Linked DNA regions of Nitrosospira lacus. The protein of the gene in region 3 interacts with the protein of the main gene of each other region in a pairwise test. Links are inferred from orthologs where the notes say so. Each region holds a gene or a part of one and is shown on either strand. Other genes may lie near its edges.

The links.
Region 1: the proteins of secA (region 3) and secB interact in binary tests that used the Escherichia coli proteins (3 or more experiments, as listed by UniProt). The link is inferred for Nitrosospira lacus from one-to-one orthologs.
Region 2: the proteins of secA (region 3) and secG interact in binary tests that used the Escherichia coli proteins (3 or more experiments, as listed by UniProt). The link is inferred for Nitrosospira lacus from one-to-one orthologs.
Region 4: the proteins of secA (region 3) and ybgC interact in binary tests that used the Escherichia coli proteins (3 or more experiments, as listed by UniProt). The link is inferred for Nitrosospira lacus from one-to-one orthologs.

The regions. Positions count from the first base shown.
Region 1 is NZ_CP021106.3:2,711,468-2,714,285, forward strand. Bases 1-2,743 are described here. They hold secB (protein-export chaperone SecB), read right to left. Parts: upstream 1,742-2,743; coding sequence 1,259-1,741; downstream 1-1,258. Other genes in these bases: EBAPG3_RS12345 (NAD(P)H-dependent glycerol-3-phosphate dehydrogenase), read right to left, coding at 1-774; EBAPG3_RS12350 (SH3 domain-containing protein), read right to left, coding at 771-1,256; grxC (glutaredoxin 3), read right to left, coding at 1,843-2,100; EBAPG3_RS12365 (rhodanese-like domain-containing protein), read right to left, coding at 2,111-2,518. In the rest of the region: gpmA (2,3-diphosphoglycerate-dependent phosphoglycerate mutase), read left to right, coding at 2,782-2,818. UniProt on the Escherichia coli protein: One of the proteins required for the normal export of some preproteins out of the cell cytoplasm. It is a molecular chaperone that binds to a subset of precursor proteins, maintaining them in a translocation-competent state.
Region 2 is NZ_CP021106.3:2,748,844-2,751,771, forward strand. The notes cover bases 76-2,928. They hold secG (preprotein translocase subunit SecG), read right to left. Parts: upstream 1,751-2,928; coding sequence 1,400-1,750; downstream 76-1,399. Other genes in these bases: EBAPG3_RS12505 (NADH-quinone oxidoreductase subunit C), read right to left, coding at 76-302; EBAPG3_RS12510 (NuoB/complex I 20 kDa subunit family protein), read right to left, coding at 310-786; EBAPG3_RS12515 (NADH-quinone oxidoreductase subunit A), read right to left, coding at 791-1,147; tpiA (triose-phosphate isomerase), read right to left, coding at 1,769-2,524; pstB (phosphate ABC transporter ATP-binding protein PstB), read right to left, coding at 2,737-2,928. Outside these bases: more of EBAPG3_RS12505, read right to left, coding at 1-75. UniProt on the Escherichia coli protein: Subunit of the protein translocation channel SecYEG. Overexpression of some hybrid proteins has been thought to jam the protein secretion apparatus resulting in cell death; while this may be true it also results in FtsH-mediated degradation of SecY.
Region 3 is NZ_CP021106.3:169,599-172,927, forward strand. The notes cover bases 11-3,264. They hold secA (preprotein translocase subunit SecA), read right to left. Parts: upstream 2,950-3,264; coding sequence 211-2,949; downstream 11-210. Other genes in these bases: EBAPG3_RS00760 (cytochrome P460 family protein), read left to right, coding at 11-155; EBAPG3_RS00770 (M23 family metallopeptidase), read right to left, coding at 3,041-3,264. Also shown: more of EBAPG3_RS00760, read left to right, coding at 1-10; more of EBAPG3_RS00770, read right to left, coding at 3,265-3,329. UniProt on the Escherichia coli protein: Required for protein export, interacts with the SecYEG preprotein conducting channel.
Region 4 is NZ_CP021106.3:622,788-625,544, reverse strand. What follows is about bases 59-2,740. They hold ybgC (tol-pal system-associated acyl-CoA thioesterase), read right to left. Parts: upstream 1,769-2,740; coding sequence 1,349-1,768; downstream 59-1,348. Other genes in these bases: ruvB (Holliday junction branch migration DNA helicase RuvB), read right to left, coding at 1,913-2,740; tolQ (protein TolQ), read right to left, coding at 666-1,352; tolR (protein TolR), read right to left, coding at 226-645; tolA (cell envelope integrity protein TolA), read right to left, coding at 59-217. In the rest of the region: more of tolA, read right to left, coding at 1-58; more of ruvB, read right to left, coding at 2,741-2,757.

The DNA.
Region 1 (2,818 bases), 2.5 Mb from region 3 along the record:
CCGATTGCGGGACAGATCCCCGGTACAGGTAAGTATCAGATCTCCCGCTCCGGTCAGCCCCATGAATGTTTCCAGACAGCCACCGAGTTTTAGTCCCAGGCGCGTAATTTCCGCCAAGCCCCGCGTAATCAGGGCTGCACGAGCATTGTGGCCAAAACCCATGCCATCGGAGATGCCGGCGGCTATCGATATGACGTTCTTCACCGCCCCGCCGGTTTCCACTCCGGCGACATCTGTGCTTGAGTAAATCCGCAGGCGTGCGGTATGCAGCTGTGCTGCGATGCTTCGGGAAAATTCTTCATCATGCGATGCCAATGTCAAGGCAGTGGGGAGCCCTTGCGCAACTTCCTGGGCAAAACTGGGCCCCGACAACACACCACAGGGCGCAACACCATCATATTCCTCCTGTGCCACCTGATGAGGCAGCGTCGCCGATTGCGCTTCGAATCCCTTACAGCCCCAAACGACCGGCACGACTTTTCCGCAAGCAACAATTCCACGCAACGTCTCGCGTAATCCGGCAACCGGAACCACGATAAGGGCAAGATCGGCACCCTCTACGGCAACATCAAGAACAGATGTCAGCCGCAGAGAATCGGGTAATGGAAAGCCGGGAAAATAGCGCTGGTTGCTACGCTCGGAAACAAGTTCCGCTAGATGCGCCGGATCACGGGTCCACAATGTTACCTGGTGGCTGGACGCACGGTTATTGGCACCAAGACTGATAGCCAATGCGGTGCCCCATGCGCCCGCGCCAAGAACAGCTATTCTCATGAGCCCCAGACTTGTTGCGTTCTGACATAGCCCGTTTGTCCATCCCGGTGGCGGACCTTGACCCAGCCATTCGCAGCGGGTTCAAGCTGTTCCATCACCACATTCTGCTGTGCCTGAAATACCAGCGCCGAACTTGCACTCGCTGCCTGATAAATCTCGGCTTGGGACGCCGTAACAATTACATAGCGTTTTTCGCTTAATGCCTTTTCTTCCACCCAGGCAAGGCTGCCTCCACTATCGCGCACCTTGACCCAGCCTTCAACCTTCACTACCGCCTCTACCGGCAGATGACGGCTCGCCACATACAATTTATCGGCCTTGAGTGAGGGCGCATCATACATGACGGTAGCATTCTCGGCCAACGAAAAAAACTCAAATGCCGCAATGGCATGCACCGGACACAACAGTACGCCAATCAATAGTCCCAGGGCGCTGTATGGCGGGAATGGAATGGTGACGAATGCGTCGTGAGCATGCTTCATTTTCAGTGCGTTATTTTATTCTCTTCTTCCGGTTTTTCCGCCGCCGCCACAGCATTCATCTCGGCTTGCTGTTTTCCCTGGTGATAAAGTGCCTCGAAATTTACCGGGCTTAAAATTACGGCGTGGAATCCGGCGCGGGTAACAATATCCGAAACAGCTTCGCGCAAGTAAGGGAAAAGAATATTGGGACACCCAATCCCCAATACGGGATCCATTTCGCCTTCCGGCACATTGCGAATCTGAAAAATGCCCGCCTGACCCACCTCCACCAGAAACATGGTCTTCTCCTTGACCTTGGCAGTGACCGTTACCGTCAACAGTACCTCATACAGACCTTCGTCAACGCGCTCCCCCTTGCTATGCAACTGTATGTTCACTTCAGGTGTTTCACGCTCAAGAAAAATTCTTGGAGCATTTGGAATCTCCAGGGACAAATCCTTGACATAGATTTTTTCAATACTGAAAACCGGCTGCTGGTCGCTCATGTTGGAGTCCATATGGATAGTCAAAAATGGGATGTTACCTTACAAGACTGCGGAGGGGATGCCATGAATCTCAAGCCGGTCAAAACCGGGTATGCCGCTAATCAGACCGCCAGGAGCTTTACCAGTCCATCACTGCGGTCAAGTTGCGCCAAGTCGTCATAACCGCCCACATGTGTGTCGCCAATGTAGATTTGGGGAACGGTGCGGCGGCCGGTTTTTTCTATCATCTCGGTACGGATGGCGGGATCCAGGTCAATACGAATCTTTTCGATTTCGGTTACGCCTCTGGCACGCAGCATGCTTTCCGCTCTTATGCAGTAGGGGCAAAAACCTGAAGCATACATGATCACTTTCATCATATTGCCCCCATCATTTTTTTACTATCGGCAAATTCGCCTGGCGCCATGCATCGATCCCGCCTTGAAGGTTATGGACATGCGCAAACTCTTTTTTGCGCAAAATCGAGCCGGCTTTACCCGTGGCATTCACACCGCTGCGATGTATCAATATGACCGGCTTGCTCTTGAATTTTTCCAGTTCGTGCAGGCGCTCCTCAAGCTTGTCAGCGGGAATATGCTTGGAATTAGGGACATGGCCCGCATTGTATTCACTCCCCTCACGCACATCCAAAACAAGCGCATCCTTGTAATTGATGAGCTGAACCGCCACCAGGGTGTCTATCTCGTTGCCGGAACGCCGCAACAACGGCCATAACAACATGCCACCGCTCATCAGGGCGGCCACAACCAGGGCAATATTATTTTGCAAGAATGTCACTTGATACTCCTTAGTTTCCTCAATCCGGCAATTTTATCAGAGATGAGAATGCTATGGGGCTCCCCACGTTCCGGCAAACCCGATAGGCCCCCATGAAGAGCTACGGTACCGCAACCATTTCGCCAATATTCTAATAAGAATACATAACTGCTTGGAAAAATTCGCATATTCTTGCATGCTGCGGCCATGGACAAAATATAATAAAATACTATGGTATTTCAAATCGCTTTGCGCGAAATTTCATCTTTTTTATAAAGAACAATATGAAAAAACTCATTCTCCTACGTCATGGGGAAAGCA
Region 2 (2,928 bases), 2.6 Mb from region 3 along the record:
ACCCGCAACCTGCAGTTATGGCTGATGGAAAGAAGGTGGTACACGACGGCGAAGCGTTTGCCCTCGCTGTCGTTCCCGGAGAGGGATTCGGAACCATAGGTTGAATAATCCATTCCGCATAAATCGGCGAGCATTTCAAAACCCAGGTCCGGGTGATCACGCAAGGTTCCCATTGACCACAGCATATCCGCAGGAGCCACCGTAATCGTTAGCTCACCCAATCGCTCGCGGGTGCTGACAAGTTTATCGGTCAACACATTCTGAAGGCAAAGGGCGAGCGTTTCCAGACGAGAGGAAGTCATAGTTGACTCAGCGGGCAATGGTATTGGTGCGGTGGATCTTGTTCTGGAGCTGGATAATACCGTAGAGCAATGCTTCCGCTGTTGGCGGACAGCCTGGGACATAGATATCAACCGGCACGATGCGGTCGCAACCCCGCACAACGGAATAGGAATAATGATAATAACCGCCACCGTTGGCGCAGGAACCCATGGAAATTACCCAGCGCGGCTCAGCCATCTGATCGTAAACTTTACGCAATGCAGGCGCCATTTTGTTGCACAATGTGCCGGCTACAATCATCACATCCGATTGACGCGGACTGGGCCGGAACACGATACCAAAACGATCCAGGTCATAGCGTGAGGCGCCCGCCTGCATCATTTCCACCGCACAGCACGCGAGACCAAAAGTCATCGGCCACATGGAGCCGGTTCGCCCCCAGTTGATGATGCTATCCAGGCCCGTGGTAACAAAACCTTTTTCCATTACGCCGCTAGTACTCATAACATTAATCCCATTCCAGAGCACCTTTGGTCCACTCGTAAATAAAACCAACGACAAGGATGCCTAGAAAAATCATCATGGCGACAAAGCCGAACATGCCGATCTCATTCAACACCACCGCCCATGGAAACAGGAAGGCGATTTCCAGATCGAACAGAATGAACAAGATGGCAACCAGGTAATAGCGTACGTCAAACTTCATGCGCGCATCTTCGAATGCCTCGAAACCGCACTCGTAGGGTGACAGTTTTTCGCTATCGGGTCGATTGGGCGCGAACAACCAGCCAAGCGCCATGGGCACCACACCTACAGCAAGACCAATCAGAATGAATAGCAGAATAGGAAAATAATTTTCGAGCATCGGTATTATCAAAAAATAAAGGACTAGAAATCAGGTTACCATTTATGCTCTACGCATCTGTTTACCCTGATTCTCAGCCCATAATTGGTGCCGACGGCGAGACTCGAACTCGCACAGCTTTCGCCACCGCCCCCTCAAGACGGCGTGTCTACCAATTTCACCACGTCGGCGACTTAGCTTGAGTTCTAGTCAGAGGCGTAATTCTGTTAGAACGTAGCTTTAATTAATTGTTCAATTAACTCATCAGAAAAGTTATTTTGGTATTTCTGTGGCCTTGGAAGCTTCGCCTTCAGCGGGAGCTGCCGGGGCCGGCTGTACCGGCTTGGCTGATTGAACCGGCACCGCTTTGTCCATAACCCCGCCCCCTTCGGTCTTGTGGCTGGAAAGATAGGTAAGCCCGAGACTGGTGATGAAAAACACTGCTGCCAGCGCCCCTGTCGTCCTGCTTAGAAAATTTGCGGAGCCGCTGGCGCCAAATAAACTCCCCGACGAGCCGCTGCCAAAAGCGGCTCCCATATCGGCACCTTTACCATGTTGCAACAAAACCAGAACAATTACCGTAATGGCCGATAGTACATGTACTACCCAAATGAGTGTTTCCAACGCCTACTCCAAAATGAGTTAATTATTTGCCGCCCGGCAGATCGCGATGAATTCATCGGCAACAAGCGAGGCGCCACCAATCAATCCCCCGTCAATATCCGGCATGGCGAATAGCTCCTCGGCGTTATTTGCCTTGACACTGCCGCCATAAAGAATCTTCAGACCTGCAGCCACTTCGGGACTGTGAGCGGCGATCCTATCGCGAATAAAAGCATGCACCTCCTGGGCCTGGCCGGGCGTGGCGGTTTTCCCGGTCCCTATAGCCCATACCGGCTCATAGGCCAATACCGATTTGGCCAGCGCATTGATACCCACCGATTCAATTATCGTGTCCAGTTGCTCCGCCACCACTTTCTCGGTAATGGCAGCCTCGCGCTGATCCAGCGTTTCACCCACACATAGGATGGGGATCAAGCCGGCCACCTGGGCCGCTTTGAACTTGAGCGCCACCGTATGACTATCTTCACCATACAATGCGCGCCGTTCCGAATGACCAGCAATGACATAATGACAGCCGAAGTCCATCAACATGGCGGCCGACACCTCGCCCGTATAAGCGCCTTTGTCATGCTGGCTTACATTCTGGGCACCCCACTGGATATGCGTGTCCCGGAGCAATGTTTGCGCCTGGTAGAGGTAAGGATAAGGCACACATACCGCGAAACCGGCTTTATGCAGCGCCGCCGTCCCGGCAACGATTGCGCCCAGCAAGTCCCGATTCTGTACCATTCCGCCATGCATTTTCCAGTTGCCCGCAACCAGTTTCGAACGCATAGCCATCATCACCGCCTTTGTCCTTGAAAGCTGCGAATGTTACCTGTGAATGGGTACCGGGTCAATCAGGGGACAGGGGATATTGCCTGGAATAAAGGCTCGAAAATACTAAAAACGTGGATGAGAATAGAATAACCGGGATGCAGGGTGTTGATCCCTTTTGATTCGCTCGATATTCACCTTTTATTTGGGTGAGTCCTCCGGATTCAGGTTTAACCAAAACGACCGGTAATATAATCTTCCGTCTGTTTATTTTTGGGTTTGATGAAAATGGTGTCGGTAACATCAAATTCGATAATCTCGCCCAGATACATATAGGCCGTGTAATCCGATACACGCGCCGCCTGCTGCATATTATGGGTAACGATGAGAATCGTAACCTTATCTTTCAGGTCGGCGATAAG
Region 3 (3,329 bases):
TCAGGAATGGCGACTGGATATACGCCATGTATATGGCGGATGGAAAAACGAAGGCACCGGATGATACCGTCACCTGCCGTGCCTGTCATCTACCGCTGACAGACAAGGATTATATTTTCCGCTATGACGAGTATTTTCAGAAGCGAATAAACTAATACGCGGATACGCGATGATTCATTTACGCTCGGCTGCCTCAATCAGCGAGCGCAATTAACTCAGTTTGCCGTGGCATTGTTTATACTTCTTTCCTGATCCGCATGGACATGGATCGTTGCGGCCGACCTTCCCGCCCTGGCGTACAAATGGTTGATGTTTTTCCAGGCGCTGTTCGTCACGACCTTCGTGATCGCCCGCCTCATCCAGCGCCTCCTCGTAAGCCGCATGGTGATACTGGACATTCACTGGCGCCTGCTGTGTTTCCGCTACCGCTTCCACCTGCTGCTCACTTCTGATCTGAACGGTCATGAGTACCCGGGTGACCTCTGTCTTGATCTCTTCAAGCATGGAAGTAAATAGCTCAAAGGCCTCGCGTTTGTATTCCTGCTTGGGATTTTTCTGTGCATACCCCCGCAAATGAATACCCTGACGCAGATGATCGAGCGCCGCGAGATGCTCCCGCCAGTGGGTGTCGAGGCTTTGCAGCATCACTGCCCTCTCGTATTGATGCATAACGTTGACGCCGACCTGATCTACTTTTGCGGAATAATGTTCCTGCGCTATCCCGGTGATGCGCTGGTGAAGACTTTCTTCATGCAGGTCAGGTTCTTTCTCCAGCCACTCCCGTAACGGTAACTGCAACTGATATTCGGCAGCCAATGCCTTTTCCAGTCCCGGTATATCCCACTGCTCCTCGACGCTTTGCGGCGGCACATAGAGGGCGATAAGACCGCCCAGCACGTCCCCGCGCATGGCGGTGACCGTCTCTGAAATATCCTGAGACTCGAGAAGTTCGTTACGCTGCTCATAGATCACCTTGCGCTGATCGTTGGCAACATCATCGTATTCCAGCAATTGTTTGCGCATGTCGAAATTACGGGCTTCCACCTTGCGCTGGGCATTTTCAATGGCGCGAGTAACCCAGGGGTGCTCAATGGCCTCGCCCTCCGGCATGTTGAGCTTCTGCATGATGTTTGCCACACGATCCGATGCGAAAATGCGCAGAAGCGGATCCTCCAGCGAAAGATAGAAACGGCTGGAACCGGGGTCTCCCTGGCGGCCGGAGCGGCCGCGCAACTGGTTATCCACGCGCCGGGATTCATGCCGTTCGGTGCCGATGATATGGAGGCCCCCTTGCTTCAGCACTTCCTCGTGAAGCCGCTGCCATTCCTCCTGCAATTCCGCGGTACGCTCAAGCTTCGCAGGTTCGCTCATGGTTTCGTCGGTACGGATGCGCTCGAGCTCCGGCTCCGGATTGCCTCCCAGCACAATGTCAGTACCTCTGCCCGCCATATTGGTGGCAATGGTAACCATCTTCGGGCGCCCTGCCTGGGTGACGATCTCCGCTTCTCTTGCATGCTGTTTGGCATTGAGTACCTGATGCGGCAACTGCTCCTGAGTAAGTAATCCGGACAGCAGCTCATTGTTCTCGATAGAGGTGGTTCCGACCAGAACAGGTTGCCCCCTCTCATAGCAGTCTTTGATATCCGCGATGATGGCACGATTCTTCTCGTCCATGGTGCGGAATACCTGATCCATGCGATCATTACGTATCATGGGACGATGGGTTGGAATGATCACCGTTTCCAATCCGTAAATCTGCTGAAACTCGTAAGCCTCGGTATCGGCCGTACCCGTCATGCCCGCCAATTTGTGATACATGCGGAAATAATTCTGAAAAGTGATCGAGGCCAGTGTCTGATTCTCTTTCTGGATCGGGACACCCTCTTTTGCTTCCACCGCCTGATGCAATCCTTCCGACCAGCGCCTGCCTGACATCAGCCGTCCGGTAAACTCATCGACGATGACGACTTCGCCGTCCTGCACCACATAATGCTGGTCACGAAGAAATAAGGCATGGGCACGCAGTCCCGCGTAAAGATGATGAACGAGGTTGATATTGGCGGGATCGTATAGGCTGGTGCCCGGCGTCAGCAGTCCGCTCTGGGCAAGCAGTTTTTCCGCATGCTCAAAACCCGCCTCGCTCAATAGCACCTGCTGGGATTTTTCATCCACGCTAAAATCGCCGGGGTGCTTCTCTGTTTCCTGGCGGACAAGCTTTGGAATTAGCACATTCATACGCAAATAGACGTCGGTGCTGCCTTCCGCCTGGCCAGATATGATCAGCGGAGTGCGCGCCTCGTCAATCAGAATGGAATCCACTTCGTCAACGATGGCATAATTGAGTAACCGCTGAACACGCTCGACAGGGTGATTCACCATATTGTCGCGCAGGTAATCAAACCCATATTCGTTGTTGGTGCCATAGGTAATGCCGGCGGCGTAGGCGGCCTGCTTGTCGCCGTGGTCCATTTGGGAAAGAATCACGCCGACGCTGATACCGAGGAATTGATAGATGCGTCCCATCCACTCCGCATCCCGCTTGGCGAGATAGTCATTCACTGTCACCAGATGAACGCCTTTGTCGGCCAGTGCATTGAGGTAGGCAGGCAAGGTCGCCATCAACGTTTTTCCTTCGCCTGTACGCATCTCGGCGATTTTTCCGCTATGCAGCACCATGCCGCCAATCAACTGTACGTCAAAATGCCGCATTCCGAGTATGCGTTTGCTGGTCTCGCGCACCACGGCAAACACCTCCGGCAACAATGCATCGAGCGTTGCGCCATCGGCAATGCGTTGCCTGAACTCATCGGTCTTGGCGCGTAACTCAGCGTCAGTCAGGGATGCTATCCTGGCTTCCAGCGCGTTGATCGTTCCCACAGCCTGGAAATACTGTTTGATCAGCCGGTCATTTCGGCTTCCGAAGACCTTCTTGAGCAGATTGTTCAGCATGAAATCTCGAAAAAATTCTATTTAAACAAACGTCCAAAAAATAAGGGGTGAGGTTTTTGGCCTCACCCCCGCAGCAGAGTATTAATCCGGCTCAACCAGGCATCTTCAAGAATCGTGACGGATTTTGCGGCAAGCCCTTGTGCCTGACTTCAAAATGCAGATGCGGGCCGGTGGAACGGCCAGTGCTGCCCACTTCCGCGATCTTCTGTCCCCGCACGACAACCTGGCCCACTTTGACCGTGCGCTTGGATGCGTGGGCATAACGGCTGACGAGATCATTGCCGTGGTCAACATCTATCATATTACCATATTCGGAATGGAAACCGGAATACACGACCACGCCTCCCGCGGCGGCGACGATCGGAGTACCCGTTGCGGCT
Region 4 (2,757 bases), 450 kb from region 3 along the record:
GCTTGGGCACCGGCGGAGGTGGCGTTGCTTTGATCACCGGTGATTGTTCCGGCTGAGGCAGATTACTCCATAAATCCACCATCATGGGTTCCGGCGGATAGGTTTTCCAGTTGAGGCCAAAAATCATGAACGCAAAAAAAATGATATGCACCAATACCGCCAGCACGCCTGCCGGTACACGCCCTGGCTCAATGTGCGAGGAACCTCGCAATGCCATCCCGCTCATCAAGATTTCGGCCTGGCCAGCAGCCCCACCTTCTTTACCTGCTGCTGTTGTAAAATGTCCATCACATTCGTCACTTCCTCGTAACGCACACTTTTGTCGGCGGCAATCACCACTGCCTGCTCAGCGTTTTGCGCCTGCTTCCGTTTGATTGCCTCGACCAGCTCCGTCCGGCTGACCTTTTGTTCGCCGCCCGACGTGGCACGGTCGTGCAATCTCAGGCTGCCGTCGGCTTTTATGATCACTTCCAGTGGCGCAACAGGGGGCGTGAGGGATTTGCCAATTTGCGGCAATTCAATCTGACCGGGGCTGATAAGCGGCGCCGTAATCATGAATATCACCAGCAATACCAGCATTACGTCGATGTATGGCACGACGTTTATCTCGTTCATCAGACGGCGTTTGGCGCGGCGCTCAGTCACAATATCCGTCCTCTGAAATCCTATCCGGTTGCCTGCCGCTGTAACACATTGGATAACTCTTCCATGAAGCTCTCGAAACGGGTCGCCAGCCGGTCTATGTTATTAGCATAACGATTATAGGCGATGACCGCGGGAATCGCCGCGAACAAGCCCATCGCAGTCGCTATCAATGCTTCCGCAATGCCCGGTGCGACATGAGCGATGGTAGCCTGGGTTACGTTGGACAAACCCCGGAAAGAATTCATGATTCCCCAGACGGTACCGAACAGGCCGACGTAAGGGCTTACCGATCCTACCGTCGCCAGAAAGGAAAGGTGCGATTCAAGACTGTCCATCTCCCGCTGGTATGTGGCCCGCATGGCCCTGCGGGTGCCGTCCATCACCGTGCTGATATCCATCCCCGGCTGGCGCTTGTGTTTGATGAACTCGCGGAACCCCGCCTCAAAAATCCGTTCCATGCTCCCTGCCGTATGGCGCGAACTGGCGGCGCTTTGGAAGAGCGCATTGAGATCGGGACCTTTCCAGAAAACATTCTCGAATTCATCGCTCTGCTTCATTGCCTGACGGATGACAAACAGCTTGCGAAAGATGAACCACCAAGACAGAAATGAAGTCACCAGCAACAGCGCCATCACCAGCTGCACCGGCAAGCTGGCGCTGCTGATGAGGTGAAAAAGGGACATATCCTGCGTTACCGATGCGCTCATGCGAATTTTCCAAGTTTGTGGCGCAGCGGCGCTGGCACGCTCACTGGCTTGAGACTGTCGGCACCCACGCATACCGCATGGACAGTGGCACCGGCCAAGGTGACAGTACCACGCAGTATATGTTGGGAGAGTGTTATGCGGCTTCTGCCCAACTCTGTAGGCTGCACGGCTACCTGTAAAGAATCGTCCAGCAAAGCGGGTTTGAAGTATTCGATATTGAGCGAACGTATCATGAAAATAACCTTGTGAACCTGAATCAGCGAATGAATATCAAATCCCAGTTCCCGCAGCCATTCGTAGCGGGCCCGCTCCATGAAATCAAGATAAGTGGAATGATAAACCACTCCGCCCGCATCGGTGTCCTGATAATAGACCCGGACAGGCAGGGTGAAAATAGTCTTGCTCGAATTAACCATGAATGAGCCGCTTTCCGCTGCTGTTCTCATACTTTCAAAAAATTGCGAATCTGAATTTGAAAACAAAGGTGCCGGAATGAAATAAATAGAATGAATCCCTGATTATTCCTACCGATTCCAATGTTCTACCGAGGATCACTATTGCTATTGATCTTCCCACAGCTCTCCGCTCAACCCATTCTTTGGCAGCGCCATGCCGAAATGCCGATAGGCGATGACCGTGGCCATGCGGCCGCGCGGCGTGCGCTTCATGTAGCCCTGCTGGATCAGGTACGGTTCCAGCACATCTTCAATGGTGCCACGCTCTTCACTGATGGCGGCAGCGAGATTATCCACGCCCACCGGTCCCCCACCGAATTTTTCCATGACGGCCAGCAGCAGCTTTCTGTCCATCACGTCCAGGCCAAGGAGATCCACATCCAGCATGATCAATGCCGCGTCAGCCACCGGCCGGGTGATGTAACCGTCGGCTTTGACTTCAGCGAAATCGCGCACCCGCCGCAGCAGGCGGTTGACAATGCGCGGCGTGCCACGCGAGCGGCGCGCGATTTCCAACGCCCCATCCGTCGAAATTTCCACATTCAGCAACCCCGCTGAGCGCGTCACGATTTTTGTCAGCTCTTCCACGGTATAAAACTCAAGCCGCGAAATAATGCCAAAGCGGTCACGCAATGGGTTGGTCAGCATGCCCGCGCGCGTGGTGGCGCCCACCAGGGTGAATGGCGGCAAATCGAGCTTGACCGATCGTGCCGCGGGGCCTTCGCCGATCATGATGTCAAGCTGATAATCCTCCAGCGCGGGGTAAAGAATTTCTTCCACCACCGGAGAGAGACGGTGGATTTCGTCGATGAAGAGCACGTCGTTGGGCTCAAGATTGGTCAGCAGCGCCGCCAGATCGCCGGGGCGCTCCAGCACCGGGCCGGAAGTCTGACGCAGGCTCACGCCCATCTCTCTGGCAATAATGTGGGCAAGTGTGGTTTTGCCCAAGC